Regions from separate parts of the Photorhabdus kleinii genome, predicted to be linked through region 1. Evidence: riboswitches for the same ligand, from Rfam matches in the RefSeq annotation. Region 1 holds a riboswitch; each other region holds the start of a gene.
The links. A riboswitch is a leader RNA that binds a small molecule or an ion and turns the genes downstream of it on or off. The one in region 1 is predicted to bind thiamine pyrophosphate.
Positions count from the first base shown of each region.

Region 2: it holds a riboswitch for thiamine pyrophosphate, as region 1 does, so the genes downstream of both, thiD (bifunctional hydroxymethylpyrimidine kinase/phosphomethylpyrimidine kinase) here and thiB (thiamine ABC transporter substrate binding subunit) in region 1, are expected to answer to the same signal.
Region 3: it holds a riboswitch for thiamine pyrophosphate, as region 1 does, so the genes downstream of both, thiC (phosphomethylpyrimidine synthase ThiC) here and thiB (thiamine ABC transporter substrate binding subunit) in region 1, are expected to answer to the same signal.

Region 1 covers NZ_JAJAFY010000027.1:57,255-68,183, reverse strand. The annotation lists gene thyA (thymidylate synthase) at 1-36, opposite strand, end outside; gene lgt (prolipoprotein diacylglyceryl transferase) at 33-908, opposite strand; gene ptsP (phosphoenolpyruvate--protein phosphotransferase) at 984-3,230, opposite strand; gene rppH (RNA pyrophosphohydrolase) at 3,240-3,770, opposite strand; TPP riboswitch at 3,884-3,988, shown strand; gene thiB (thiamine ABC transporter substrate binding subunit) at 4,061-5,074, shown strand; gene thiP (thiamine/thiamine pyrophosphate ABC transporter permease ThiP) at 5,050-6,660, shown strand; gene thiQ (thiamine ABC transporter ATP-binding protein ThiQ) at 6,647-7,354, shown strand; gene LG003_RS13825 (hypothetical protein) at 7,398-7,868, shown strand; gene LG003_RS13820 (DNA polymerase II) at 8,546-10,894, shown strand.
Region 2 covers NZ_JAJAFY010000001.1:29,660-40,588, forward strand. The annotation lists gene LG003_RS00125 (N-acetylmuramoyl-L-alanine amidase) at 1-237, shown strand, start outside; gene LG003_RS00130 (DUF805 domain-containing protein) at 708-1,136, opposite strand; gene LG003_RS00135 (hypothetical protein) at 1,273-1,422, shown strand; gene LG003_RS00140 (DUF2165 family protein) at 1,494-1,988, shown strand; gene yddG (aromatic amino acid DMT transporter YddG) at 1,997-2,902, shown strand; gene LG003_RS00150 (helix-turn-helix domain-containing protein) at 3,018-3,401, opposite strand; gene LG003_RS23595 (PhoP/PhoQ regulator MgrB) at 3,718-3,861, shown strand; gene LG003_RS00160 (amino acid permease) at 4,031-5,410, shown strand; gene pagP (lipid IV(A) palmitoyltransferase PagP) at 5,558-6,181, opposite strand; gene cspE (transcription antiterminator/RNA stability regulator CspE) at 6,782-6,991, shown strand; TPP riboswitch at 7,106-7,198, shown strand; gene thiD (bifunctional hydroxymethylpyrimidine kinase/phosphomethylpyrimidine kinase) at 7,363-8,163, shown strand; gene fbaB (class I fructose-bisphosphate aldolase) at 8,422-9,471, opposite strand.
Region 3 covers NZ_JAJAFY010000053.1:5,376-16,304, forward strand. The annotation lists gene nfi (deoxyribonuclease V) at 1-406, opposite strand, end outside; gene hemE (uroporphyrinogen decarboxylase) at 411-1,475, opposite strand; gene nudC (NAD(+) diphosphatase) at 1,586-2,353, opposite strand; gene LG003_RS19170 (HAD family hydrolase) at 2,503-3,165, shown strand; TPP riboswitch at 3,221-3,346, shown strand; gene thiC (phosphomethylpyrimidine synthase ThiC) at 3,450-5,387, shown strand; gene thiE (thiamine phosphate synthase) at 5,371-6,021, shown strand; gene LG003_RS19185 (HesA/MoeB/ThiF family protein) at 6,032-6,781, shown strand; gene thiS (sulfur carrier protein ThiS) at 6,778-6,978, shown strand; gene LG003_RS19195 (thiazole synthase) at 6,980-7,747, shown strand; gene thiH (2-iminoacetate synthase ThiH) at 7,762-8,886, shown strand; gene LG003_RS19205 (carbohydrate binding domain-containing protein) at 9,525-10,001, shown strand; gene LG003_RS19210 (hypothetical protein) at 10,309-10,794, shown strand; gene LG003_RS19215 (DUF1349 domain-containing protein) at 10,877-10,929, opposite strand, start outside.

The DNA.
Region 1 (10,929 bases):
AAGCACTCTTTTCATTAAGTCCAGATACTGTTTCATTTTACCTCTTGTACCTTATTACCTTGGTGTTTGTATGCCCATATCATCATTAATATTCCCGCCAGAATCATTGGTATAGAAAGAATTTGCCCCATACTGATCCCGTCGAATAAGCCCAGTTGCGCATCTGGTTGGCGGAAGAGTTCGACTATCACTCGGAAAATACCGTAGCCAATTAAGAATAAACCGGAAACACTGCCCATCGGCCGAGGTTTACGGATATATAAATTCAAAATAATGAACAGAACGATCCCTTCCAACACCATTTCATAAAGCTGTGAAGGGTGACGAGGCAGAACACCATATTGTTCAAGTACTGATAACAGTGAGGGATCTGTTGCAGCCAGTGCAATATCTTCACCACGGGAGCTTGGGAATAACATCGCCCACGGCGTATCCAATGTGACACGTCCCCACAACTCGCCATTAATAAAATTACCGATTCTCCCCATGCCTAAACCAAAAGGGACTAACGGGGCAATGAAGTCAGCAACTTGTAAGAAATGGCGTTTCGTTCTGCGGCCAAACCACCACATTGCGCAGATAACCCCCACTAAACCACCGTGGAAAGACATCCCACCATCCCAAACTTTAAACAAATAAAGGGGGTTATCGAGAAATGCCGGGAAATTATAAAACAGGACGTAACCTAGACGGCCACCGACAAATACGCCAGCAAACCCTGCATAAAGCAAGTTCTCTACTTCGTTTTTTGTCCAACCACTATTGGGTTTCGCTGCCCTGCGTGTCGCTAGCCACATGGCGAATACAAACCCAACCAGGTACATGAAACCATACCAATGGAGGGCTATTGGACCTATTGAAAAAATGACCGGGTCAATATTAGGAAATGCCAGGTAGCTGTTACTCATCTTTCCCCACTTAATATTTAGCGTTAATGCCCTAAGGCAATTGATTGAGAATCATAGCACAGGCCGTTAAACGGATTAAATGCCACCTCTGACCAAACCGCCCACCCCATGCTGCTCCATAAACGTTGCTGACAGCTCCTTTACTCTTAGGCTGGTTTCAGCTTGTAGTATTTCGGTCATTAATTTTTCAACCTGAGCCAGCTCCAGATGACGTAATAAATACTTAATTCTTGGCACACTACAACCACTCATACTCAAACTGCGATAGCCAAGACCAATCAATAACAGCGCTCCCATAGGGAAACTTGCCATTTCACCACAAATGCTGATCGTAAGACCTGCCCGCTGGCTATTTTCAAATACCAGTTTTAATGCCCGAATCACCGCCGGATGTAAGCAATCATAAAGAGAAGCGACGTGAGTGTTATTCCGATCCACTGCCAATAGATATTGTGTTAGGTCATTGGTGCCAATAGACACAAAATCGACTCTGTTTTTGAGTTGTGGCAACAGAAAAATCATCGAAGGAACCTCAATCATGACACCGAGCTGAGGCATAGATATTTGGCGCGCCAGCATTTGCTCGACTTCCTCTTTCGCTCTGTCTACCAATCGCTTAGCTTCATCAATTTCTTCTACACTCGTCACCATTGGCAGCAGGATTTTCAGGTTACCCATATCAGCGTTAGCTCTGAGCATTGCCCGCAGTTGGATAAGAAAAATCTCCGGTTGATCCAGCGTCACTCGTATACCACGCCATCCCAAACAAGGGTTCTCTTCGCTGATCGGCATATAGGGCAGTTGTTTATCCGCACCAATATCAAGTGTACGCAATACCACTGGCTTATCGGGAAATAATTGTAACATCTCCTGATAACGCGCTTTTTGTTCATCTTCTGATGGGAAACCACAGTGCAGCATAAAGGGTATTTCGGTGCGATAGAGTCCAACACCATCAATACTATTACTGATCTGCAACTCATATTTCAGGCTCAAACCCGCATTAAGCTGAACCAAAATGCGCTCGCCACTTTTTAACCGTGCTTCCTGCTCAACATCTCCCTCAGCCAATCTGCTAAGTGCTTTTTCTTCTTCGATAATCTGTTTATATTCCTGCGAAATCAGTGGCTCAGGTTCAATGAAAACTTCCCCACGGAAACCATCAAGAATTAGCATACGATTGTTCAGGAGTTCCGGCTGGACATCCGCCCCCATAATGGCCGGAATACCCATTGCTCGAACCAATATGGCAGAGTGTGAATGAGTAGCGCCATCACGAACAATAACCCCTGCTAACCTTTCCTGCGGCATTTCTGCCAATAGGTTAGCACTCAGTTCATCTGCAACCAGAATGAACCATTCAGGCCATTGATGGCTGGCAGTAAGTGAATCATCCAGATGAAATAATAATCGCTGTCCAAGTGCCCGTAAATCTGATGCTCTTTCCCGCATATAAGCATCCTGCAAGCAGGAAAATTGTTCTGCGTATTTCTCAATAACTTGTTTAACAGCCCATTGCGCAACAGAGCCCTGTTCAACACAGGAGAACAGATCTTGTTTCAACTGGGGATCATTCAAAAGGTAGGAATAAAGATCAAAAATCGCGGCGCTCTCTTTTTGAGAACCCGCGGTAAAACGTTTACTGAGCCGACGACATTCTGCTGTTGCATCTTCCAGTGCCTGAATTAAACGAGAACGTTCTGCTGCATGATCAAGGGTTGAGGCTTCAAAAATTTGGTCAAGTGAGGGTTGGGAGCAATCTTGCCATCCCTGAGCCATCACGATGCCATTGGAAATTGCCAATGCTTTAATTCTGGTCTGCCGATATCGACCAAACAAGCCTTTAGTCTGAGCTTGAGCAAGGATCACCGCGAGTTGTGTCGCAAGCGTCACCATAAAGGACTCTTCGGTTTCATTAAACAAGCGTTGTTCCTGCTGCTGAACGACCAAAACACCTTGCAACTGACGGTGGTAAACCACGGGAACGCCCAAAAAGGCGCGAAAGCTATCCTCTTTAACTTGAGGCAAATATTTGAAACTTGGATGGCTGCGGACATCCGCCAGATTAATCAGTTCAGACAATTGACCAACTTGCCCGACAACTCCTTCACCAAAAGCCAAACTGATAGTCCTTCCTCGGGGTTTCCTCAACCCTCGGGTTGCCATCAGGTAATAACACCGCCGTTGATGATCAGCAAGATAGATAGAACAGACATCCGTGCTCATTGCCAGACAGGTCTCGTTCACCAATAGCTCAAGCGCTTCGGCCAGATTGGTTGCCATAGCAACTTTTTCAACAATTTCCCGTAAACGCATGAGCATGGAACTCACCTAACTTCTTTTGCGGCGGTAAAAATACGAAGAACGTGGCAGAGATACGCTTTCCTGCATTGGCATTACAACCGAAGCAAACTCTTTCATCACGCGCCGATAAACATCACGCTTAAAAGAGACTACCTGCCGAACAGGATACCAATAGCTGACCCAACGCCAACCATCGAACTCCGGGGTATTACTGTGTTGCACATTAATATCTTCTTCATTACAGAGCAGTTGTAATAAAAACCATCGCTGCTTTTGACCAATACAGACAGGTCGTGTATCCCAACGCACCAAACGCTTGGGTAATTTGTAACGTAACCAATTACGAGTAGAGGCCAGAATGCGTACATCTTTCCGACCTAGCCCCACTTCTTCATACAGTTCCCGGTACATAGCCTGTTCTGGTGATTCCCCCGGATTAATTCCCCCTTGAGGAAATTGCCAGGAATGCTGCCCATAACGCCGGGCCCACAAAACCTGGCCTTGCCGATTACAAATTACAATTCCTACATTCGGGCGGTAGCCATCATCATCGATCACCAGACTACCTCGATAAACTAAATTTGAAAGATGACTAATTGTTTCACACTACCCTCAAGTGGTAAACCTCTATCATTGGACTTTGCAGTCGCTAGCTAAATCTCTACAATAGCGCCATCTCAACGGGGTGCTGGCTGTTTAAAACAGCCTTGCTGAGAGTAAACCCGCCGAACCTGATCCGGCTAATACCGGCGTAGGGATTTGAGCTGCTAACTATTTCACAGACGTTATCTTGCCGTTTAGCGCTTCCTCAAATCCTTTGCCAATCCTCTTAATTTAAGGAGAGCAAAGTGTTTAAGACGTTATTTTCCAAATTAATCGTACTGACAGCCCTATCAGCTCCTGCGTTGCTATTAAGTCAAGTTGTACAGGCCAAGCCAGTATTAACGGTCTATACCTATGATTCTTTTGCCACTGAATGGGGACCCGGGCCCGCAATTAAAAAAGCGTTTGAAGCTGAATGTCACTGTGAGCTGAAACTGGTTGCTCTGGAAGACGGTGTTTCCTTGCTCAATCGCCTAAGAATGGAGGGCAAGCGTACTGCTGCCGATATTATTCTTGGGTTGGATAACAACTTGATTCAAGCAGCCCAACAAACGGGGCTGTTTACTGAAAGTCAAGTAGATACCAGCAAACTGACACTGCCGGTGTCATGGAATAACAAGGTATTCATTCCTTATGACTATGGCTATTTTGCCTTCATTTACAACAAAAAGACTTTACCAAACCCGCCAAAAAGCATGGATGAGCTAATTAACAGCCACAATAACTGGAAAGTGATTTATCAAGATCCTCGCACCAGCACACCGGGGCAAGGTTTGCTGTTATGGATGCAGAAAATTTACGGTGATGATGCCCCACAAGCCTGGCAAAAACTGGCAAAGAAAACGCTGACCGTTACCAAGGGCTGGAGCGAAGCTTATGGTCTGTTCCTCAAAGGAGAAGGCGATCTGGTGCTGAGTTACACCACTTCACCGGGTTACCACCTGTTATCTGAGAAGAATGACAATTACGCTGCGGCTACATTCAGTGAAGGTCATTACCTTCAAATCGAAGTGGCCGCACAACTGGCCTCCAGCAAGCAACCGGAACTTGCTCAGAAATTTATGCAGTTTATGCTGACTCCAACTTTCCAACAGGAAATTCCAACCACTAACTGGATGTATCCGGTCATTGATATCCCACTCCCGGAAGTATATTTGCAGCTTTCCATACCCGCAAAATCTCTACAATATCGCGCGGAAGAAGTCGCAAAATACCGTAACCAATGGATTCGTACATGGCAAAGCGCTGTCAGCCGCTGATAGCCGGATGGCTGTTACCGGGGGCGATTGCCGCCGGTTTTTTACTGTTGGTCGCCTTACTGGCATTCGGAACGCTCTGGTTTAATTCACCTGCAAGTGACTGGTATTTATTGATAGAAGATCGCTATTTGTGGCACGTGGTACGCTTCACATTCTGGCAAGCCTTTTTATCAGCGCTATTTTCTGTTATTCCGGCTATTTTTCTTTCCAGAGCACTCTATCGCCGTCATTTTCCAGGCCGAACCCTCTTTCTGCGCCTGTGCGCTATGACGCTGGTTTTGCCCGTGCTAGTCGCTCTATTCGGCATTCTGACGGTTTATGGCAGAGCCGGCTGGCTGGCTCAGTTCTGCAAATGGATCGGCATCGATTACCACTTCACCCCTTACGGTTTACCAGGCATTTTGCTGGCACATATTTTCTTTAATATGCCACTGGCAATACGGCTTTTACTGCAATCGCTGGAAAACATTGCGGTGGAACAACGGCAATTAGCGGCGCAGCTAGGTATGAATGAATGGCAACATTTCCGTTTTGTTGAATGGCCTTATCTACGCCGCCAGATCCTGCCCACTGGCGCACTGATTTTTATGCTCTGTTTCGCCAGTTTTGCTACTGTGCTGGCGTTAGGTGGCGGACCTGCTGCAACAACTGTCGAACTGGCAATCTATCAAGCGTTAAGCTATGACTACGATCTTAACCGTGCCGCGTTACTGGCGTTAATTCAGATTACCTGCTGCCTTGGCCTTGTGCTCCTCAGTCAGAAACTTAACAGTGCTCTATCTGTCGGCTACAGCAACCAACAGCAATGGCGTAATCCACAGGATACTTTGTTGAGAAAAATCTGCGACAGTCTGTTAATTATCGCAGCATTATTACTACTCGTGCCACCATTACTGGCGGTTGTCGTGGATGGCCTTAACAGCGGGTTGCTTAACGTATTACGCCAGCCTGCATTGTGGCAAGCATTTATCACCTCAGCGGTGATTGCTTTAGGCGCGGGGTTATTATGTGTTTTATTCACTATGATGCTGCTGTGGAGCAGCCGTGAGCTGTACCTGCGTTATTCTCCTCACTGGGGACAAGCAATGGAGATGAGTGGTTTGTTGATCCTCTCTACGCCAGGCATTGTATTGGCAACAGGATTCTTTCTGTTGCTCAACGATACCGTCGGCCTGCCCCGTTCACCCTACGGTCTGGTGATTTTAACCAACGCACTGATGGCAATTCCCTATGCACTGAAAGTTCTGGATAATCCAATGAAAGATCTGGCGGCTCGCTATAATCCACTGTGTCGCTCCCTGAATATTCAAGGTATTAACCGACTACGCTGGATTGAACTAAAAGCACTAAAAGTTCCGCTGGTACAAGCGCTGGCCTTTGCTTGTGTCCTTTCCGTTGGAGATTTTGGCATTGTCGCGCTGTTTGGTAATGAAGATTTCCGTACCCTGCCCTTCTACCTCTATCAGCAAATTGGGGCTTATCGTAGTCAGGATGGCGCGATCACTGCCTTATTGCTGTTATTGTTATGCTTTATGCTGTTTAGTTTACTTGAACGCTTACCGAGACCACGTAATGCTCAAACTTGAAAATCTGACTTACCGCAATGAACATCTGGCGATGCGCTTTGACTTGCAAATTCAGGCCGGAGAACGTATCGCAATCCTAGGCCCTAGTGGGGCGGGTAAAAGTACACTCCTGAACTTAATCGCCGGCTTCCAAACAGCAGAAAAAGGCTCCCTATGGCTGAACGGGGAAAATCATACCAGTACGTCACCTGCTCAACGCCCGGTTTCTATGTTGTTTCAAGAAAATAATCTCTTCTCTCATTTGACAATTGAGCAGAATATCGGACTAGGTTTACATCCCGGATTACGCCTTAATAGCATGCAGAAACAGACATTACAGCAAATAGTCTCTCAAGTTTCGTTGGAAAATTGTCTAACCCGTCTGCCAGCTCAACTTTCTGGTGGACAACGACAGCGAGCAGCATTAGCTCGTTGCCTAGTACGCCAGCAACCAATTTTATTACTTGACGAGCCTTTTTCAGCCCTAGATCCGGCACTGCGTAATGAAATGCTGGTATTACTGGAACAAGTTTGCCATGAACGCCAGCTTACATTATTGATGGTTTCCCATAATCTGGATGATGCCGCTCGTATAGCTGATCGCGCTCTATTAATTGTTGATGGCAATATTCATTATGACGGTTCAACAAATGCACTGGTTGCCGGTACTGTTTCTGAAGCTGCTATTTTGGGGAGGAAGGTCGCTTCTATTTAGGCGTTATTAATGTCATCGCTATCAAAATAAACGGGAACAGGATATGTGGAAATTAAATACTATTGCAATGAGGCAATGGAACGAGCAGGCTTTTAATATTAATAAAACTCGCCATAAAGGTTCAAATGAAACCTCTACTGGTATAGTTGCAATGCAGATAAGACATGTAGCCGATATGATGGGGTTTGATTCAAACACATTAACCACTAGGGATCAGTTAGAAATTGCAACTTGCCTACAACTTGATGAATTTAATATTAAAATGGTCGCTCGACATTTAAAGGATTTAATTCTCTATGATTATCCTAATGCAGATACTAGCAACTTAACAAAAGAACAGTATATTATGGTGGGTTCTAGATATAATCGAGGAATAACAAGAAAAAAAGACGATTTTATTAAAGCAATTTACAAATCAAAAGGGCAAAGGACATTAGCTGAAGATGAATGGGTCTCATACGGAGAAGCTGTATATAATCGACTAGATCATATAGATAATTTATTGAATAGATAAAAATGAAAATAAAATTTACAGATATTATAACATTCGTAGTATTGTCATTCTTATCTTTCCTTATTATTAACGGATTTGCCTTTAATATTAAGGAACCTTATTTCGATTTTGGTTATGTTGATTGTGAACTTTGGCAATATAAAGAAGGCGGCATTGATATAATAACTCCTTTATTTATTTTAACTCCGCTTATCCCTTTTTATATTGCATGTTTCTACAAATCATTCGTTTTATTTAAAAAAAACAAAGTCAGATCTGTGATTTACTTCGTTTTTTCCGCTGTCTTTGTTCTTTATTGGTTCTATACTTACTACGCTAGATTTATGCTTTATTGCTAGACGGGATAAGCGTAATGATGTCTAACCTAGCGGTTTTATAAGTTTAACCCGCCTTTTAACTTTATTATAACCCCCATAAATAACTTAAACTTACAAGAACAAAAATAATATCTATACCCAATGGATTTCAAGATGCAGCGCGACGGCAAGGGAGCGAATCCCGGGAGCATAGATAACGATGTGACCGGGGTGAGTGAGTGCAGCCAACAAAGAGGCAACTTGAAAGATAACGGGTATACATCACATCACGATATAGCGAGTTCAAACAACTGTACAAATAACCATTATCTAATGCTATATTTGTGGTCATTTTCAACAAATATAAGCGCCTGCCTCTATATGCAACAGAATCATGCTGAACAAGGTTTTATACTGACACGCCATTGGCGGGATACTCCCTCGGGTATTGAGGTGGAATACTGGCTGGTGACAGATCAGGGGCCACGTCATATAAAAATTCTTCACCAACAAGCTGTTGCTTTTATCTTGCAAGTTAATATGCCGCAGGTGGAAAAAGTTCTGGCGCAAGAGCGCAACTACCATCTCCGCCCACTTTCATTGAAGGATTTCAATCGCCAGCCTGTTGCCGCACTTTATTGCCAGCAATATCGCCAATTACAACGAATTGAGAAAGTGCTACAGCAACAGGAAATTCAGGTTTATGAAGCAGATATCCGTCCACCAGACAGGTTTATGATGGAACGTTTTATCACTGCTCCCATCTGGTTCAGTCAGGCGCCTAATGGTAGCTATCAGATGAAACCTAACCCGGCTTATCGCCCAACATTGAAATGGGTATCCTTGGATATTGAAACCAGCCAACATGGAGAACTTTATTCCATTGGATTAGCAGGATGTGATCAGCAAAAAGTATTTATGCTTGGCCCTGCTAACGGTAATGAGCACCCGGTAAATTTTGATTTGGAATATGTAGCAAGTCGTCCGCAAATGCTGGAAAGACTCAACGAGTGGCTGGAAAAATATGACCCTGACGCCATTATTGGCTGGAACCTGATTCAGTTCGATCTGCGGATTTTACAAAAACATGCTGAACGTTACAGTGTTCCACTGAAATTTGGACGGGCCGGAGGGTTACTGGAGTGGCGGGAGCACGGCTTTAAACCGGGGCACTTTTTCGTTTCCACGGCCGGTCGGTTGATTATTGATGGTATTGAAGCACTGAAAACCGCTACCTGGAATTTTCCTTCTTTCAGTCTGGAATATGTCTCGCAAGAACTATTGGGCGAAGGCAAAGCCATTGATACACCCTATCAGCGTATGGATGAGATTGACCGCCGTTTCCAGCAAGATAAGCCCGCACTGGCACAATATAATCTGCAAGACTGTATTCTGGTAAACCAGATTTTCGATAAAACCCACTTAATGAAGTTCCTGTTGGAAAGGGCAACAGTTACCGGTCTCGCCGTAGATCGCAGTGGCGGTTCAGTCACCGCTTTCACCCATCTTTACATGCCAAAAATGCACCGCATCGGTTATGTTGCCCCAAATCCAGGCGGGAAGCCTGAAGATAACAGCCCCGGTGGTTTCGTGATGGATTCTCGCCCCGGCTTGTATGATTCAGTGCTAGTGCTGGATTATAAAAGTCTATATCCCTCGATTATCCGCACTTTTCTTATCGATCCTGTCGGTATGGTGGAAGGTCTGGCACAGCCGGACAGCGAGCATGCGGTTCCCGGTTTTCGCAATGCCTTCTTTTCCCGTATTCAGCACTGTCTGCCTGATATCGTGACGCAAATCTGGCATGAACGTGACGCAGCAAAAAAACAGCATAACGCCCCATTGTCACAAGCATTGAAGATCATCATGAACGCTTTCTACGGCGTTCTTGGGGCGGAGGGCTGTCGTTTCTTCGACCCACGCCTGACGTCTTCCATTACTATGCGCGGCCACGAAATTATGCTCCAGACCAGAAAGCTGATTGAATCTCAAAACTATCAAGTTATCTACGGTGATACAGATTCTATCTTTATATGGCTGAAACAGGCGCATGAAGAAGAACTGGCTCTCAGTATCGGCAAAGAACTTGCGCGATTCGTTAACCAATGGTGGCAAAAACACCTGCAAGAACATTTTGGGCTTAAAAGCACCCTTGAGTTGGAATTTGAAACTCACTATCGCCGTTTTCTGATGCCAACCATCCGTGGAGCTGAACAAGGCAGTAAAAAGCGTTATGCCGGTCTCAGTGATGACCGCATGGTCTATAAAGGTCTGGAAACAGTACGCACTGACTGGACACCTCTGGCGCAAAATTTCCAGAAGCAACTGTATTCACTGATTTTTCATGAACAACCTTATCAAGAGTTTATCCGTGGTTATGTTACCAGTACCCTAAAAGGAAAATTTGATGATAAACTAATCTACCGTAAAAGGTTGGGCCGTAAGTTGTCTGACTATCAGCGCAATGTACCACCCCATGTGAGGGCAGCAAGGCTGGCAGATGAATACAATCTGCAACATAACCGGCCCTTGCAGTACCAAAATGGGGGGTGGATAAGCTATGTCATGACACAATCCGGGCCGGAACCACTGGAAAATCTGCATTCATCACCAGACTATGATCACTATATCAATAAGCAACTTCAGCCTATCGCTGATGCTATCCTGCCGTTTTTACAGGATGATTTTATAACTTTACTCACCGGACAGATGGTAATGCCTTTTGGCTAATTACTATTTGGCTGATTACTATTTTTTGCAGGTGA
Region 2 (10,929 bases), on a different contig from region 1:
ACCGTTGAAAAATATATGGCTGGCAGAAAATGGCATGATGGTGCTTCTGTTGAGTTAATCCAGAAGACATTGGCTAAATATGGCTACACCATTCCACAAACGGGTGTGCTTGATGAAGATACCCGTAAGACCATCAGTGCATTCCAGATGCATTTCAGGCCAGATGACATCAGTGGTAATCCTGATGCACAAACTGAATCAATAGCTCTGGCTCTGGTTGAGAAATATAAAAAATAGTTTTCACTATCTTGTGAGATCGTGCCATAGAAAGAACTTTATTGGAGTGACTTTTATGGCATGGTTTTTCTCATAAACTCTATAAATTTTCATGATCTATTCTTCGAACTTTTCTTCACTTTGTTTTAACTGTAGTAACAGCCTTACCTCGGCAGTTGTTGATCATATCTTTCCAACTGTTGCTATTTTAACGCACGATTGCTTTCGATATATACCCAATGGATTTCAAGATGCATCGCGACGGCAAAGGAGTGAATCCCCGGGAGATGTTACCGGGATGAGCGAGTGCAGCCAACATGAAAGATAACGGGTATAGTAGATTGTGGTGAGAAATAGCAATAGAAGTAAGGTGATGGCTAAGTAATAAAATATCCAATGTATATAAATAATCGTCGCTTTATTTTATAATGACTATTACTATTTTAAGTAATAGTCAGATTAAATGAAATTTTTGCGATATGGAGAAAATATTACTCTTTATTATGATTTTTTCCTCCTGGCAGAATAAATGCAAGAATAATCCCAATTAGGCTGATAAAGGGTGAATACATTATTATTTTGTCGGGAAAATAGTTTGGTAACACACTGCACAGGTAAATAAAAATAGAGATTAGCCAGCCATATAACCCCACGTCATTGAATCTGTAAGCTGTTTTTATGATTAAATAGTAAACCGTAGCGAAGGAGCACATTGCCCATAGGCCAATAGAGATCATATACAACCACACTGATAACTCATATTTCATGTGGGTGGCATAATTGTTTTCTGCTAGGTAACCAGAGAGAAAGATTAATATTCCGAAAATAATCGCTATTTTAATAAAACTAATAATATAATCTTTTCTACTCAATTTTTGGCTGAAATAGCTTTTTATTGAACCAGCTAGAGAATCGTTCATAAATAATAGTCAGGTAAATAATAATGGATCAGATAATAACTGATCTAATGATAGTATGAACAGAAAAATATCAGTCAGATTTTAGATGAAAATATTTTAAACGTAATTCTATGATTAAATATGTGGAAATAGGGTGATGATTGTTAGATTATATGATATAGCCGTTATCTTTCAAGTTGCCTCTTTGTTGGCTGCACTCACTTATCCCGGTCACTCCGGTCACTCCGGTCACATAGTTATCTATGCTCCCGGGGATTCGCTCCCTTGCCGTCGCGATGCACCTTGAAATCCATAGGGTATAGTTTGTGTTCTTTATGATCTTTTCGGCGCTAAAACCATTCTTTGAGGACTTGACAAATGATTATTCGCTTATCTAAGACTTTGATGATTTTTGCAATAGCTTTGTTTGCGACATTAGCGGCTTTTGGCAATATCACAGACTATGCGACTAATTTCGCATTTGTACAGCACGTATTTATGATGGATACCATTTTCCCAGATACGACTATTACCTATCGTGCAATTCATTCACCAGTGCTACATCACATTGGCTATATTATGATTATTTCTTTAGAAAGTTTAATGGCAGTGTTATGTTGGATTGGCGGTATCTATTTACTGGCGAATTTAAAATCTAATGCTGCCATTTTTAATAAAAAGAAAGCTGTTGCAATAGCGGGTCTGACCTTGGGATTCTTGACTTGGCAGGTGGCATTTATGTCAATTGGTGGTGAATGGTTTGGGATGTGGATGTCTAAACAGTGGAATGGTGTATCTAGTGCTTTCCATTTTTTTATCACTATCATTCTGGTACTGATTTATTTGATTCAGTATGACAGAGAACTAGAATAAGAATAAATATGGGGATAGATGTGAAAGCAAGGATAGAACAACACAAAGCGACCCTGTACGGAATATTGGCGATTGTATTGTGGAGTACAATCGTTGGGTTGATAAGAAGTGTGAGTGAAGATTTTGGGCCTGTAGGTGGCGCAGCGCTGATTTATACAGTTGGATCGATTTTTCTGATTCTGCTAATCGGCTTCCCAAAAATTAGCGCCTTTCCCAGAATCTATTTGTGGCTTGGGAGTCTATTGTTTGTCAGTTATGAAATCTGTTTATCGCTTGCATTAGGTTTTGCCAATAATCGTGCTCAAGCAATTGAATTGGGTATGGTTAACTACCTGTGGCCAGGTTTTACTGTTTTACTTGCCGTGATTATTAATAAGCAGAATGTGAACTGGTGGTTATATCCTAGTTTATTATTGTCTATTCTGGGGATCGGTTGGGTGATGAGTGGTAATAATGGCTGGTCACTCAGACAGATGGTAGGAAATATCCAGAGCAATCCATTAAGTTATGGTTTGGCTTTTGCGGGGGCAATTATTTGGGCGGTGTATTGTAACATTACAAAAATAATGGCGGCAGGTAAGAATGGCATGTCGTTGTTTTTTATCCTGACGGCTTTCGCATTATGGGTGCAATATTTCTTCACATCACCTCCTGAAATGGCGATAAGTCTGCGTAGTGTCAGCATATTATTGTTTGCTGGCGCGGTTATGGGGGTGGCGAATGCCGCCTGGACCTTTGCGATCATCAGAGGACATGTTGCATTATTGGCTACACTATCTTATTTCACGCCGATTATATCGACGGCTTTTTCATCATTGCTTCTTAGCACCGCACTCTCTTTTTCATTCTGGCAAGGGGTGCTAATGGTTACCATAGGATCAATTATCTGTTGGTTAGCGACTAAAGCCAGATGATACCTGTTAAGTGAAGGTATCAAGGATGAGTGTGAGATGGCGTCCTTTGTGGCAACGCCATCGTTGTTTATTCCTAAATATTTGAGGGGGCATTTAAGGTTCTCTGGTTACCGTGTCACGAACAGTTAGTCGTGAAATGAAGAGGTAATTTAATTTCGAGCTCAATCTCTGGATTCTGCCGGAAATCATAGGGAGTTATGCCATACTCTTTGCGGAACATATAAGTGAAATGAGACTGAGAGCCAAAGCCGAAATCTAAGGCGATATCAAAAATAGGCAAAGCGCTGTTTCTTAAAAGATGAACAGCGCCGGCCAGGCGTCGCTGGCGGATATATTTACCAAGAGAAATTCCGGTGACTTCCTTGAATATTTTCTGCATGTGCCAAAGCGAGTAACCGGAGTAAGTTGCCAGTTCTTCCAGATGGATTACCCGGCCAAGGTGATTCTCAATCCATTTGCTGAGAGCACATACAAGTGCTAAGTGATTATCCTGTGGCATTAACAATTTTGTTCTGGTTGAAAGTGAAAGGAAGTATACACAACTTTTTCTAAAGATGACAAAGCCTTGACATAACGATTTAAATTGTAACTGAATGTGACAATTGATTTTTTTGTTATAATGAATAGAATCCACATGGTTAGTATTTGTTTAAATGCGTTCTGATTACATTGTTAGCATGCATACTGTTGCCGGTTCGATTTTTTCACAATGAAAGCACAGGATGAATATTTTTCTTGTTTCATTGTTGTAAAATATCATTTTTCAACTTTATTCTTAACGTATTGCGTTCTGACCGAACTTGAAGGAAATAGAATTGGACATAAAAAAAACCATTGCAATCTTAGTATTACTTGGAATATGTCTGTTCTTGTACCTGTTAGCTTTGGATAGCTATTGTGATCAGGGGGAACAGTTTGATTCAGGTATTTGTTCTGTGACTCGATATCTGCCTTTCTGATTAGTTGTTGATACTCATCAGCCATTTTCCCATCATATATCTGTGCTAACATATGTCTTCGATATCCACCCTTTAAAGCTAGTGTTTTGTTTGCTTTGAATAAAGCAGATAAGGGGAAGCGGTTGTTTTCCCACTAATAACAAGATAGAAGTTGTATCAAGAGGACAAGATGGCAGGACAATCGCAGCGGTCAACACTTAAACGCGGTTTAAAAAACCGGCATATTCAACTTATTGCTTTGGGGGGGTCTGTCGGGACTGGGTTGTTTCTCGGTATTGCACAAACTATAAAAATGGCAGGTCCCTCCGTAATTTTAGGATACGCTATCGCAGGCTTTATTGCATTTCTGATTATGCGTCAGCTAGGAGAGATGGTAGTCGAGGAGCCAGTAGCGGGGTCGTTTAGTCATTTTGCGTATAAATATTGGGGCGATTTTCCCGGGTTTTTATCAGGCTGGAATTATTGGGCGATGTTTACTCTGGTCGGAATGGCTGAATTAACGGCTGTGGGAATGTACATCCACTATTGGTGGCCTGATATTCCAACCTGGGTTTCTGCAACCGTCTTCTTTGTTTTAATCAATACGGTAAATTTAATTAATGTCCGGTTATATGGTGAAACAGAATTTTGGTTTTCCATCATTAAAGTGACCGCAATTATCTGTATGATTGTTTTTGGTTCTTACCTGTTAGTCAGCGGAAATGGCGGGCCTCAGGCCAGCATTACTAACCTTTGGCAGCATGGTGGCTTTATGCCTAATGGGATCTTCAGCCTTATTATGGCAATGGCTGTAATCATGTTCTCTTTTGGTGGATTGGAACTGGTGGGTATTACCGCAGCAGAAGCGGAAAATCCACGTATCAGCATTCCTAAGGCCACCAATCAGGTGGTATACAGAATATTGATTTTCTATATTGGTTCTCTGACTGTGTTATTGTCGCTTTATCCGTGGGGCAATGTCGTTGAAGGTGAAAGCCCATTTGTTATGATTTTTCATAACCTGGATAGTTTCTGGGTGGCTAACATTCTGAATATTGTTGTCCTAACAGCCGCATTGTCCGTTTATAACAGCGGTGTGTATTGCAACAGTCGGATGCTGTATGGTTTAGCAAAACAAGGCAATGCTCCTGGAATGTTGACAAAAGTTAATGAAAGTGGTGTTCCTATCAGAGCCATTGTCATGTCTGCTTTGGCAACATCCATTGGCGTATTGATTAATTATGTGATGCCGGGCAAAGCATTTGAGTTATTAATGGCGTTAGTGGTAACAACGTTGGTGATTAATTGGGTCATGATCTGTATGGCGCATTTAAAATTCCGGGCAGAAAAAGTTAAACAGGGGATAGAGCCGTCATTTAAGGCGTTTTGGTATCCATTTGGTAATTATCTGTGTCTGGTTTTCCTTGCTTTTATACTTGTCATTATTTTGATGATGGATAGCATCCGTATTTCAGTTATCTTGATGCCATTCTGGGTGGGGGTGTTATGGATCGGGTTTTTAATGTCCCATTCTCGCCGTAATAAAATGAAAACAGAGGATCAGGGATAATATCTATACCCTATGGATTTCAAGATGCATCGCGACGGCAAGGGAGTGCAGCCAACAAAGAGGCAACTTGAAAGATAACGGGTATACTTGGATTATCACTATAAAAATACCAGGCTGATGTCACGCAGCCTGGTATTTTTTATCCGGTTACCACTGCCAACGTAACCAGGCGAAGAGTACATTACCGTTGTTATATGTGCCGGGAATATACGTTCCTTGAAACGATAACCGATCATATTCTATGGAGAATAACGGTAATGGGAGTGGAATAGGGACATAATAATAATCATGACGAGCTGTAACGCTCAGAGTGAAACCAATTCCCATTCGGAAACCATCTAAATCACCGGGTATCCACATCTTCTGAAATCCATAGCCAACGATGGGTTCCAAACGGTTATGAGAATCCATAAAAGCCATTGCATAAAGGGAATGCCAATCGTTGTCTTCGTCGTAACGATATTTACCATAGCCGAAACCCCAGGGCCGCTCATTATATTTATCGGTTTTCTCTTTATCGTAGGTATGTCTGTTATGCCAAGTAATTACCGGCAGATAAAGTTCATTGTTGGGTGCATCCCAGGTGAGAGCGACATTATTGTTGAATTTTTCCCATAAACTGCTCGAATTGTTGCCATAACTGATCGGAGTGTGAGATTCAGTGGTTGCTAATGATTTGTTAGCAGTATCTGCCGTTGTTGCAAACACTGTCCCTGATGAGACTAAAAGAGTGGCTGATAGGGTACAGGCTGCGGTTAAATCAAATTTCATTATTTATTGCTCCAATTTCCCGACAACATAAATTGGGAAGATCCTTTGTATCACGTAAAATATGACAAACGTCTAAATTCAGGAATTCTACTCTTGCTATTTTCAATAAAAGTTAAACAAAAAATTAATATTAAGATGTAATAGGTATTAACTGGGTATATTTAATACTAATATTTTAGTTAACTAATATTGGGAATGTGTTGATTTTTTCTTTCACTCAAACAGTAGAGATTGGTCTCTATGACCGTACTATAGATATAAAAAATCTAATAATAAGACAGGCAAAATAAATTAGGATTATTTATGTTATCTGGGGTTTTGTTGAGTGGATAAACTGTAAGCTAATTAGGATAACCTTGGTTTTTCAAATTTTTGCAGCTATGTTAAACAATAATTGTTGTTAAGAATTTTAAATATGTGCGTTAGCTCCATAGCTGATAAAAAATGGCTTGCCATCATATTAAGAATATGTGATAAATCGTTCGGGTAAACGAGGTATGGTTCTGTTATACAGCTCTGTTAATAGCAGCAACTTGCTCTAGTTTTTATGTTGCGCCGAACGGCGAATTAGAATTAAGTGATCCGAAGGAAATTCTTAAAATGGCAAAAATCACTGGTACTGTAAAGTGGTTCAACGAATCTAAAGGTTTTGGTTTTATTACTCCGGCTGATGGTAGCAAAGATGTGTTTGTACATTTTAGCGCTATTCAGAGCGAGGGTTTCAAGACTCTGGCCGAAGGTCAAAAAGTTGAGTTTGAAATTCAGGACGGTCAGAAAGGTCCTTCTGCGGCAAACGTTACTACAGCATAACTTCTTTTTGTCAATCATTTTGGATTGACGAAGTAAATTTGTTGTCTGTTTGATTTTTTATTGGCAACAATGATATACCGATATCACCCTGTTAGTTATCTGATAGGGTGTTTTTGTTTTGACTCGGGGTGCTCTTCACAGAGCTGAGATGAACCCGTAATACCTGATCTGGATAATGCCAGCGTAGGGAAGTCGAGGTGTCTTTTCCTGATATACCCTATGGATTTCAAGATGCATCGCGCGGCAAGGGAGTGAATCCCCGGGAGCATAGGTAACTATGTGACCGGGGTGAGCGAGTGCCGCCAACAAAGAGGCAACTTGAAAGATAACGGATATACTTGCTTTCCTTTTGCTGGTTGGAAGGGGTACCTATGATGAGAATCAATTCACTGACAATTGCCGGTACTGATCCTAGTGGCGGTGCTGGCATTCAAGCCGACTTAAAAACTTTCTCCGCACTTGGTGCTTATGGCACAACAGTAATGACCGCGCTTGTTGCGCAAAACACCTGTGGTGTGCAATCTGTTTATGATATCGATCCTACTTTTGTTGCGGCACAGCTTGAATCTGTGTTGTCAGATATCAGAATTGATAGCGCTAAGATAGGCATGTTATCCAATGCGGCCAATGTTGCCGTCGTTGCCGACACAATAAGCCGTTATGCCGTTCCTTATGTTGTATTGGATACGGTAATGATTGCGAAAAGTGGCGATCCGTTGTTGGCGCCGGAAGCGGTTTCCGAGGTTGTTGAACGATTGTTACCGAAGGTTTCGTTGATTACCCCAAATTTGCCGGAAGCCGCAGCGATATTGAAATGCTCTGTAGCAAAAACCGAAATGGACATGCAAAAACAAGGGCGTGAACTATTATCGCTAGGATGCGAAGCCGTTTTACTGAAAGGCGGGCACCTTACAGAACATGAAAGCCCTGATTGGCTATTTACTGTTGAGGGAGAATGGCGTTTTACTGCACCCAGAATCAATACTCGTCATACTCATGGAACAGGATGTACGCTCTCCGCTGCACTGGCTGCTTTGCGTCCGCGTTATTCGAATTGGCAGACAACACTGCCTGTTGCCAAAGCATACCTCCAGGCGGCGTTAGAACAGGCGGACTCGTTAGATGTAGGAAAAGGAATCGGGCCTGTGCACCATTTTCATCAGTGGTGGTGAGAGTAGCTGATTGGTGTTTTCAGGATTTGGTGAGAAAGTGATAATGAATTAGGTGATTATGCTGTGAGAACAGGATAACTCAACGTTGGTAGCGACTTACTATCTATACCCTATGGATTTCAAGATGCATCGCGACGGCAAGGGAGCGAATTCCCGGGAGCATAGATAACTATGTGACCGGGGTGAGCGAGTGCAGCCAACAAAGAGGCAACTTGAAAGATAACGGGTATATTCATTATCACCGGCGACAAGCTTTATTTACGCGATAGTCACTTGCTTATCCAGATAGACATCTTGAACCGCATTAATCAGCTCAATACCCTCTTTCATGGATTTTTTGAAAGCTTTACGGCCGAGGATTAACCCCATGCCGCCTGCGCGTTTATTAATGACGGCAGTACGAACGGAGTCACTTAAATCATTATTACCGGATGCACCACCTGAGTTAATCATACCGGCGCGACCCATGTAGCAGTTAGCTATCTGATAACGGACCAGATCGATAGGATGATCGGTAGTCAAATTAGTGTAAACACGTTTATCGGTATGACCAAAGCCAATCGCCGTATAGCCGCTGTTATTTTCGGCCATTTTTTGTTTAACGATATCGGCACCGATAGTGGCTGCTAAATGGTTAGCCTGGCCTGTGAGGTCTGCACTGGAGTGATAATCTACCCCCTCTTTTTTGAAGGCAGAATTACGTAGGTAGGCCCACAATACCGTTACCATGCCCAATTCATGCGCCCGTTTAAAGGCGGCTGAAATTTCCTCAATTTGACGCCGTGATTCGATAGAGCCAAAGTAAATTGTTGCTCCAACGGCAACAGCACCCATCTCGAATGCTTGTTCAACACTAGCATATAAAGTTTGATCATATTGAGCGGGATAGCTCAGTGTTTCATTGTGGTTCAGTTTAACCAGAAATGGGATCTTATGAGCATAACGACGAGAAACAGCGGATAACACGCCATAAGTAGAGGCAACACAGTTACAGCCGGCTTCAATAGCCAGTTCAACGATATTTTTTGGATCGAAATAGAGCGGGTTTGCTGCAAAAGAAGCGGCAGCAGAATGTTCTACACCTTGATCCACCGGCAAAATAGACAAATAACCCGTACCTGCAAGGCGACCATGATTTAACAATGTTTGCATGGAGCGCAGAACCGTATTGGGTCGGTTATTGTCGATCATTACGCGATCAACAAAGTCGGCGCCTGGCAGATAAAGATTTTCACTCGGAATGGTATTGCAACGATGTTGCAATAAACTGTCCGCATCTTTGCCTAACAACTTAGCGATATCAGTCATGTCTTACTCCAGTTATGAAAAGATGCTATCGATTGTCATTTATCCTTTTTAGGATAACAAGTTATATTGGGAGGGAAGTGGTAGTGGATCGCTTCAGGTAGGATTTTAAAGAGAATTTTATTACCAGGAAAGTGGCTATTTAGTGTAAGAGTGACATAACCATTCTTTAGATGATTGATATGGGTGTGAAATAGTTAGCTATGCTCCCGGGGATTCACTCCCTTGCCGTCGTGATGCATCTTGAAATCCATAGGGTATATACCCGTTATCTTTCAAGTTGCCTCTTTGTTGGCTGCACTCGCTCACCCCAGTCACATAGTTATCTATGCTCCCGGGGATTCACTCCCTTGCCGTCGCGATGCATCTTGAAATCCATAGGGTATATATATGGATATTTTTCTTTCAATTATGATCAGATTGTCTGAATTACTTTAAATTCATATAAGTAACGGTTATTATTTGTAATAAATAACCTATTGATTAATATTGAATTATAATATTATTTCTATAACTTAATTAACCGATAAATAAGAGTGTTATTTATAGCTTTCTCTTTCTATCGTTAAACTGATTATTTTATTATATGAGTTTTTTGTAAAGATTTAATATGTTTTTATATCGTTTAAATAAGTTTTATACCCGTTATCTTTCAAGTTGCCTCTTTGTTGGTTGCACTCACTCACCCCGGTCACATAGTTATCTATGCTCCCGGGGATTCACTCCCTTGCCGTCGCGATGCATCTTGAAATCCATGGGGTATATAAGGCTGAGTATTCATATTTTTTGAACGCTATTAGATATAAATTTTATTGATTTTAATTATTTATGTGAATAATTTTTTATTTTGTCAATTTATTTATAACTATGTTGCGCCATTATATGGTAAATAGCCATTTTTGACGTCAATATTTTTAAATTTATATAATCCTGTAAGCAACAGTCAATATAGTTATTTATTCTTTCGTAAAAGTGATAATAATACAAAATAATAATTATACTAAATTTTTAGTTTTGATTGTATTCATCAATCAATTAGCTGATTGAGAAATACATCAATATAGTTTGATTTTTTCACGGACGAAAAATTTCTCATGTTTCTATTGCGAATGGTGATATTTTGGTTTTCTTCCATTTACCAAAAGTAATTTATTATTACGTTTTCTCTTTAGTAACTTGTTTGCAAACGATTTTTTATAAAGTCATTGGACCTGTTGATGTAAGCTGAGTTTGATAGATGAAAGTTGACTGTTTATTACTGTTATTTGCTAAGCTGATTTTTCTTGATGTTATTGTTAGATGATATTTTTCACGCTGATCCGGTGTAAAAATGCGTTTCTATTGTCTTTTGGTTTACTAAGCAGCTCCTATTGCGGGATTAAACTTCATTTCTATGAGGGGGTAACAGGTACTGCGCTGTCGTTTATCAGCTTTGGGGTGATTTGGCTATTTTACCCTTAT
Region 3 (10,929 bases), on a different contig from region 1:
CACATAAACGACGTTTTGCCACACCAATTGTAGGCACATTAGCTAATAAACCAAAATGGCTAGCAACACCTAAACGACGTGGATGAGCGATGCCATGACCGTCCACCATTACTAGATCAGGTTTGTATTTCAACAACTGCCAAGCAGCCATTAATGCAGGATATTCACGGAAAGAGAGTAAACCGGGAATATAAGGCAGCGTAGTTTCAATTCGAGCTATCTGATATTCCACCAGTTCAAGAGCAGGATAAGAAAGAACCGCTATCGCGGCACGGGTAATTGTTCCCTGCCGTTCGAAGCCCACATCAGCACCCGCAATCAATTTAGGGGGGGAAAAATCATCATAACAGATAACCTGTTGAGCCTTTGCTATTTGTTCCTGACGTAATGCTTTCGTATTAATCATATTTTTACTGATGATATTTAGCTGAAAGTTTATGTACCGCTTCGACAAATACCCCCGCGTGTTCCGGCAGTATATCCTGATGGATACCATGACCAAGGTTAAAGACATGACCAGAACCCGTCCCAAAACCTTGCAAAATTGTCGAAACTTCCTGCTCAATCCGCTCTGGAGAGGCGTATAACATGGATGGGTCCATGTTACCCTGCAAAGCGACTTTATTCCCCACACGACGGCGCGCATCGGCAATATCTGTCGTCCAGTCCAAACCAAGCGCATCACAACCGGTTTCAGCCATTGCTTCCAGCCATTGTCCACCACCTTTAGTAAACAGTGTCACTGGCACACGACGACCTTCATTTTCACGGATCAGGCCATCAACAATTTTGTGCATATAATGCAAGGAAAACTCCCGATAATCTCTCCCGGTCAGTACCCCACCCCAAGTATCAAAAACCATTACAGACTGAGCGCCTGCTTTAATCTGAGCATTGAGATAAAGAATAACGCTGTCTGCTAGCTTATCCAGCAACAGATGCATTACAACAGGTTCGGCATACATCATTTTTTTGATTTTAGTGAATGCCTTACTACTGCCACCTTCCACCATATAAGTCGCCAGTGTCCACGGACTACCGGAAAAGCCAATCAAAGGAACCTGACCCGCCAGCGCTTTACGAATCGCGCGTACTGCATCCATCACATAACCCAACTCCATTTCCGGATCAGGCACCGACAGTTTTTCCACATCAGCACGGCTGGAAACAGGAGATTTAAAACGCGGGCCTTCACCTGCTTCAAAATAGAGCCTCAGTCCCATAGCATCAGGAATAGTGAGAATATCAGAGAAGAGAATTGCCGCATCCAGTGGATAACGCTGCAAAGGTTGTAAAGTGACTTCACAAGCGAGCTCAGTGTTTTTACACAAAGCAATAAAATCACCGGCTTTAGCACGAGTAGCCTGATACTCAGGTAAATAGCGGCCAGCCTGGCGCATCATCCAAACAGGGGTAACATCAACGGATTGGCGTAATAAAGCTCGCAAATAACGATCGTTTTTCAGCGCATTCATGACAGGCTCCATCTATATTTATTGGCCGCAACATAATCTGACTACAATGATTGAACGTCATTGTAACATGATAGGTAAATCTCTCCCGTTGAATTGCGCCAAACTGTACATCACGTATTTCGGCATAGAACAACCGTATCTTCAATCAACCGGCGGGCAATAGTATTATGTGGTGGAATCAATGGCAGTTGATCATAATGATACCAATCTGCACTAATCAGTTCTTGCGGATCATGGCGGATCTCACCACTGTCATAATCAGCCAGAAATGCCATCATCAATGAATGAGGGAAAGGCCACGGTTGAGAAGCCACATAACGTAAGTTGCGAATTTTAATATTACTCTCTTCCATCACTTCGCGGGCTACCGCTTCTTCAAGTGTTTCACCGACTTCAACAAATCCCGCAAGGACTGTATATATGCCTCTACGATGACGCTGATGTTGAGCCAGCAAAATATAATCATCCCGACGAATACCGACGATAATACAAGGTGCAATCTGCGGATAATAACGTTCATGGCAGTGATGACACAAGCAAGCCCATTCACTGACACTATGGTGCATTTCACTACCGCAATAACCACAATATTGATGAGAGCGATAAAACTCTGCCAATTGCACTCCCCGGCCAGCTAATTGAAACAAGCCACGATCACTTGCAACAATTTGCCGTAAAGAAACCATATTTGAAGCCATTTTCTGACGGATAAGCCAAACTTTTTCGCCCTGCCACTCACCAATAGGCAAGGCTATTTTTCCTTGCAATGACCATTGGACAGCAATTCCAAAAGGTAATTCCCCTTCCGGGAGCCAAATACGATTTTCATAGCTGATAATCCACCAGCCACGTTCTGTTCCTGTAATTTGTTGTTGCATCATCATGACATCATAATTACGATTAATATCTGTATAAATCATACGCTTTCTAGTCAGAAAAACATGCTTTTATTGCTATTGGTCACTACACAGCATTACAAGCATTATTCTCAGTTATCAATGTGCTTTGACTTGAGGAACACAACATCATGCCACAACTGCTTGTAGTGTTTGATCTGGATGACACCTTAATTTCCGGTGATTCCAGCGCTATATGGACAGAATTTTTATGGGAAAAAGGCATCATTACTGATCCAAGTTTTATCGAGGCAGATAAAAAAATGATGGCTGATTACAGCGCGGGTTCACTGGATATGAATGATTACCTGGCATTCAGCCTGCAAACATTGCACCAAATTCCGCAAGAACAGGTTGATATTTGGTTAGCTGAGTTCGTTAAAGAAAAAATCAGACCCCGATTTTATCCACAAGCCAAAACCTTAATTACAGAGTATCAACAACAACAAATTCCAATCATTATTATCTCAGCTACTGTCTCTTTTATTGTAAAAAAGATTGCTATCGAATTAGGTATTCACACTGCGCTGGGCATTGATATGGTGGTGGAAAATGGCTGTTATACCGGCCAAATAGACGGTATTGCGACTTTTCGTGAAGGTAAAGTAAAACGGATAAAACAGTGGCTGGAACAGCAAAATAGTTATCCTGAGATTATTCGTTTTTACAGTGATTCAATTAATGATCTGCCAATGTGTCAATTTGCCGACGAAGTCATTACGGTCAATGCCGATGCCCATTTAAAAGCCGAAGCACAACAACATGGCTGGCAACAATTAACCTGGTCACTGTAAATACTTTCAATCAGTAAGGGTTGTAGTTTTCACAATCCCTTCTATACTACTGCTTACTTTCTTGTCGGAGTGCCTAGCGTAAGCTGTTTTATCGCAGCATACACAGGCTGAGACCGTTAATTCGGGATCCGCGGAACCTGATCGGGTTAATACCTGCGAAGGGAACAAGAGTAATCAACCGCTGTCAGCCCACCCAATTTTTCACGGGTCTGTCCAGCCATCAACTATTACTCCTGCGAGCTCCAGACAAGCAACTTTCCCAATAACACAGTTAGGAATTTGCTATGTCTCACAACACTATTATCCCTGCAACTGATATTTCACCCAAACTCCCGCCTGCGCGCCCACGTAAAGCACAACGCGATGCTGCTCAAGAATTTATTAATTCTATTCAAGGGGTGACATTCCCAAATTCACGACGAATTTATCTTCAAGGTTCCCGTGATGATATCCAAGTCCCAATGCGTGAAATCCAGTTATCATCAACTTTAATTGGCGGCACCAAAGAAGAACCTCAGTATGAGGAAAACGAAGCTATCCAGGTTTATGATACTTCCGGCGCTTATGGCGATCCTGATTCCAAACTGGATGTACATGTTGGGTTAACCAAACTACGTCAACCGTGGATCGCCGAACGCCAAGATACTGAACCTGTTACTACCCTCAGCTCTGATTTTACGCAGCAGCGCCTAACGGATGCCGGTCTCGATCATTTACGCTTCAACCATCGCCCCCATCCATTAAAAGCCCGTAAAGGCAAATGCGTTACTCAACTGCATTACGCCCGTAAAGGCATCATCACACCAGAAATGGAATTTATCGCACTACGGGAAAATATGGGACGTGAACGTATCCGCGGTGATGTATTACGCCAACAACATACTGGACAAAGTTTTGGCGCTCAGTTGCCGGAAAATATCACACCAGAATTTGTCCGCCAGGAAGTCGCGGCTGGTCGGGCAATTATTCCTGCCAATATTAATCACCCTGAATCAGAACCGATGATTATTGGTCGTAATTTTCTGGTGAAGGTTAACGCTAATATCGGTAACTCTTCAGTCACCTCTTCTATTGAGGAAGAAGTAGAAAAGTTAATCTGGTCCACTCGTTGGGGTGCAGATACGGTAATGGATCTCTCCACTGGCCGTTATATCCACGAAACCCGCGAATGGATCTTACGTAACAGCCCGGTTCCTATCGGTACAGTCCCTATTTATCAGGCGCTGGAGAAAGTCAATGGCGTAGCGGAAAATCTCACTTGGGAAATATTCCGTGATACCTTGCTGGAACAAGCGGAACAAGGGGTAGATTACTTCACCATTCATGCCGGTGTATTACTGCGCTATGTACCGATGACAGCCAAACGCCTCACCGGAATTGTGTCCCGCGGTGGTTCAATTATGGCGAAATGGTGTCTGTCTCATCATCAAGAAAACTTCCTTTACCAACATTTCCGTGAAATTTGTGAAATCTGCGCCGCTTATGATGTTTCCCTATCACTGGGAGACGGTTTACGCCCCGGTTCTATTCAAGATGCTAACGATGAAGCGCAGTTTGCAGAACTACACACATTAGGCAAACTGACCAAAATTGCCTGGGAATATGATGTTCAGATGATGATAGAAGGTCCCGGACATATTCCTATGCAGATGATCCACCGCAATATGACGGAAGAATTGGAACATTGTCACGAAGCCCCTTTCTATACCCTTGGCCCACTAACAACAGATATTGCACCCGGTTATGACCATTTCACTTCCGGTATCGGCGCTGCCATGATTGGCTGGTTTGGCTGCGCCATGCTCTGTTATGTGACGCCGAAGGAGCATCTCGGCTTGCCAAACAAAGATGATGTTAAGCAAGGGCTAATTACCTACAAAATTGCTGCTCATGCCGCCGATCTCGCCAAAGGTCATCCGGGCGCACAAATCCGCGATAACGCCATGTCCAAAGCACGTTTTGAATTTCGTTGGGAAGATCAATTTAATCTCGCGCTCGATCCCGATACTGCTCGCGCCTATCACGATGAAACTCTGCCACAAGCCTCCGGCAAAATTGCGCATTTCTGTTCTATGTGCGGGCCTAAATTCTGTTCTATGAAGATTTCTCAGGAAGTACGCGATTACGCCGCCGGTATGGAACAAATGTCTGAAACATTCCGCGCCCACGGTGGCGAGTTGTATCACAGCGTAGAGGATGTCTCTCATGAACAATCTGCCTAACGCGCCATTTGCCCCAACGGAATATAAATTGGGCCTGTATCCCGTCGTGGATTCGCTAGAGTGGATTTCCCGCTTGTTAAAAGCAGGCGTCACCACAATTCAGTTGAGAATTAAAGATCGACCAGAAGATCAAGTGGAGGAAGACATTCAACAAGCCATTATGCTCAGCCGCCAATATAACGCTCGTCTGTTTATCAACGACTACTGGCGACTGGCAATAAAGCATGGCGCTTATGGTGTTCATCTGGGGCAGGAAGATTTAGTTATCGCTGATCTGAACGCCATCCAAAAAGCGGGATTACGGTTAGGAATCTCTACCCACGATGAACAAGAGCTGGCACGAGCTAAATCTCTTCGTCCGTCTTATATCGCTCTCGGCCATATTTTCCCAACCACGACCAAAACGATGCCATCTTCCCCACAAGGACTGGCAGCACTAAAACGGCAAGTAGAAAACACACCAGACTATCCCACTGTCGCCATCGGCGGAATTTCTCTTGAACGCGTACCGGATGTCATTGCAACGGAAGTCGGCAGTGTGGCGCTGGTTAGTGCAATTACCAAAGCAAAGGATTGGCGACAGGCCACCGCACAACTGCTTCATCTGATTGAAGGCGTTGCGTTAAAGGGATAGAGAGGTTCTTATGCTGAATGATCAAGAATTTATGCGTTACAGCCGACAACTGTTACTCGAAGATATTGGCCCGGAAGGGCAGGAAAAACTGAAATCCAGCCGAGTATTGATTGTCGGACTGGGAGGACTAGGCGCTCCTGCATCTCTCTATTTAGCCGGGGCAGGTGTGGGAACAATTTATCTCGCTGATGATGACCAATTGCACATCTCCAATTTACAACGGCAAATACTTTACCGCACCGAAGAGATCCCTGCCGCAAAAGCTGAACTTGCAGCCAATCAACTCAATGCATTGAATCCGCTGATAAAAACAATGGTCCTTAATCAACGTCAAAACCGGGAATCTCTGGCAACAATCGTGAAGCAGGTCGATCTGGTTCTCGATTGCAGCGACAACATAACAACCCGCCACGCGATCAATGCCGCTTGTGTGGCAATGCGAAAACCATTAATTAGCGGCAGTGCTGTCGGTTTTAGCGGTCAACTTATGGTATTTGAACCCCCTTATCTTCATGGCTGTTATAGCTGTCTCTACCCTGAACAGGAAGAACCACTACGAAATTGCCGGACTGCGGGTGTCTTAGGTCCGGTAGTCGGTATCATCGGCACATTACAGGCATTGGAAGCCATCAAAATGTTAACCGGGCTTCCCTCTCCGTTAAGCGGCAAACTCCGACTGTTTGATGGTAAACAACAAAGCTGGAGCACTCTACAACTTAGCCAGTCGCAGCAATGCCCGATTTGCGGAGATATGGCATGAAAATTACGGTAAACGACCAGCCGATGGAGCTTATGGCTCCTCTGGCTATACAACAATTGCTAGAACAACTTGAACGAACACAACCGGGAATGGCACTGGCTATTAATCAAATCATTATTCCGCGTTCAGAGTGGAATACGCATCAAATTAATGATGGAGACAATATCCTTCTGTTTCAGGCTATTGCTGGAGGTTGATATGCTAAAAATTGCTGATACGACTTTTAATTCCCGCCTATTTACCGGTACAGGCAAATTCGCCAATGCCAATTTAATGACTCAGGCTATAGCGGCTTCCGGCAGCCAGCTTGTCACGATGGCAATGAAACGCATTGATTTGCAAAGCGGTAATGACGCTATTTTGGCACCATTGCAAAAACTTGGCGTCAAATTGCTGCCAAATACTTCTGGAGCTAAAACCGCAGAAGAGGCCCTGTTTGCCGCCCGTTTGGCCCGTGAAGCACTGGCGACCAACTGGATCAAACTAGAGATTCATCCTGATGTGAAATACTTGTTACCTGACCCGATTGAAACACTCAAAGGCGCTGAAATGTTGGTCAAAGATGGGTTTGTCGTTCTGCCATATTGCAGTGCTGATCCCGTTTTGTGTAAGCGTCTGGAAGAAGTGGGTTGCGCGGCAGTCATGCCTTTAGGCGCACCGATCGGCTCTAATCAAGGGCTGCTCACCCGAGATTTCCTGCAAATTATTATCGAGCAAGCACAAGTGCCGGTGGTCATTGATGCCGGCATCGGTGCGCCAAGCCATGCATTGGAAGCAATTGAACTGGGTGCGGATGCGGTATTAGTCAACACTGCCATTGCCGTTGCACGTAATCCAGTAAAAATGGCTCAAGCCTTCAAAATAGCGATTGAAGCGGGTGAATTATCCTATCAAGCTGGCCTGGCAAGTCCGAAACAACATGCTGTCGCATCCAGTCCACTGACCGATTTTCTAGGGGCATTTTGATGATTCATCATCTTATGAGCGGTAGTTTTAGTTACCGCTGGCAGCAGTTGGACTGGGATGACATTACCCTTCGCATTAATAGCAAAACCGCGCAGGATGTTGAACGGGCATTAAGCAGTAACAAATTAAATCTGGACGATTTCATGGCCTTGCTCTCTCCGGCAGCGAAATCCTATATCGAACCACTGGCACAACGGGCACAAAAACTGACTCGTCAACGCTTCGGTAACACCGTTGGTTTTTATGTACCGCTTTATCTCTCCAATTTGTGTGCCAATGATTGCACCTATTGCGGGTTCTCAATGAGTAACCGCATCAAACGCAAAACACTCAATAAAGATGAAATTATTGCCGAATGTCAGGCGATTAAAGCGCTGGGCTTCGACAATCTGTTATTAGTCACCGGAGAACATCAGGGCAAGGTCGGTATGGATTATTTCCGCCGCTATCTGCCACTTATCCGCGAATATTTCAGCTCAATAATGATGGAAGTTCAGCCTATGACACAGGAAGAGTATTCTGAACTGAAAACCCTGGGGTTAGATGGTGTGATGGTTTATCAGGAGACCTACCATGAACCAACTTACCTGCTACATCATCTACGGGGTAAGAAACGGGATTTTCACTGGCGATTAGAAACACCCGATCGCCTTGGTCATGCTAAAATCGATAAAATCGGTTTAGGAGCGCTAATTGGCCTTTCTAGTCATTGGCGAACAGACTGCTATATGGTGGCGGAGCATTTATTCTTTCTGCAACGTACATATTGGCAAAGCCGTTACTCTATTTCATTCCCACGTTTGCGACCTTGTGCTGGAGGCATTGAGCCCGCATCGCTGATGAGTGAAGCAGAACTGGTACAACTGATTTGTGCTTTTCGTCTATTTGCGCCAGATGTTGAGCTTTCTATTTCTACTCGTGAATCTCCATTCTTCCGCGATCACGTCATACCATTGGCAATCAACAATGTCAGTGCCGGTTCGAAAACCCAACCCGGTGGTTACGCAGATAGTAGCCACGAAGAATTGGAACAATTTATGCCACATGATAACCGTTCTGTTTATCAGGTCGCAGACGTATTAATTAAAGCCGGGTTACAACCTGTCTGGAAAGATTGGGATAGCTATTTAGGTCGATAATTTAATTTTCTTTCTTGTTAAATAATTTGATTTTAAGTAAAAGCTTTTAACAGACAATAACGACAAAAAATAGGATTTAATATAACAAACTGTCTGGTTCCAATACCAGACAGTAATAAAGACAAATACGATTAATAAGAAAACAATTGTCATTTTAAATATCTATTTTGAATTTAAAATAAAAATTCATCTATATAGATATAACCAACATTATAAAATCTATTTTCATCACAAATATTTTATTTCCGCATAATCATTTTATTCATAGTTAAAATTTAACTTTTAATATACAAATATATCACTTATCGACATACAAATTCTCTACATAAAACAAAAAATCCCATATCCTAATAATCATTAACTAAACAGTTTATTTTTCATAAATAACTTGATTTCCTGTTTTAAAAATAAAATTCCAATTTATACCAATAAATAATGAGAATAATAATCCATGTATACTGAATATATTGAAAATTACCCTCATTTGTTTTATTTTTATACCAATTTACTCAAATTACAACTCACCACCAACAAAAAATACAATTGAGTATTATCCTATTATTGATAAAGTGCCCTCCCGAAAAAAAAGCGCTGAAATAAATTAAATTCATTTCTATCTATTTAAAAAGGACTAATATATGAACGTACAAGAGATCCTGAATAACGAAGATTATTCTGATATCAAGAAAAACTCTCATAAAGAACTGATTAACGGCTCATTCGAAGAAGGATATAACGGCTGGAGAATCCCGGCCCCTGAATCAGTAGAAATCTTATCTGAAAATGGCGTTCACTTTATCAGAGTCCAAAGCGTTACTGGTTCTGGCGTCATTGATCAAATTATCGAAGGATTAGAACCTAACACTAAATATAAATTAACAGCTACAGCGCGCGTATCAGCAGAATGGGCCTCATCAGCTTATTTTGGTTTACAGAGTCGCACCGATGGCCCCAACTCTTTTGCTGTAAACAGCACCGATTTTACAACGGGTTCGGTAGAATTAAATACAGATCAAGAGGGACTTTTACGCGTTTATTTATTGAAAGACCAAGTTGGCCATCGCCCAGATGGAGAAACCGCTGACTTTACCGGTTTTGTTTTAGAAAAAGCTTAAATATTTAACTTCGAAGTAGTTTGACATTAAAACACACCCGGAACAGGAAGCTCCGGGTGTTTTAATATTGGTTGAGAAAATAAAATCATAAATTAATATTTTAATTGAAATATAGTTCAATTATTTTAAAATAAATTCCCATCGAAATAATTTAGCCATCTCATTTATTTTTACATTAATTATCACAAAATTAATATTCAATCAAAAAACATGATTGAATATTTTTTCATTATTGATAAAGTGTTTACAGGGAAAAATCATTAAGCAAAATTAAATTTAATTGCCATTCATTTAAAAGGACTCATATATGGATATGAAAAAAATGCTAAATAGCGCAGATTATTCTGATACAAAAAACGCTAATAAAGAACTAGTTAATAGTTCATTTAATGAAGGATATCATGGCTGGAGAATCCCACACCCTGAAACTATAGAAATCTTATCCGAGAATGGCACTAATTTTCTTAGCATCCAAACCTATTCCGGCTCTGGCGTCATTGATCAAATTATAACAGGGTTGGAACCTAACGTTAAATATAGACTGACAGGTACAGCACGCTTATCGACTCAACTAACACCACAAAGGGCCTTGCCCGCTTATTTTGGTTTACAAAATCGCACATTTGGCCCTGAATCCTTTGCTGTAAATAGCTTCAACTTTACGACCGGTTCAGTTGAATTAAACACAGATGAAGAAGGGCTTTTACGTATTTACATGCTGAAAGACCAATTTATAGAACTTCCAGAAGAGGCAACTGCTGACTTCACGGGTTTTATTCTAGAAAGAGTTTAAACATCGGGCCTTGATACATAACACCCGAAGCACATTGCTCCGGGTGTTTTAAATAGAGATAATTCTCCGAAAACCATTCTGGCTAACTTAAATCATGCAATGGTTTTTTTATTGGCGGCGTCAATTGGAAATCAG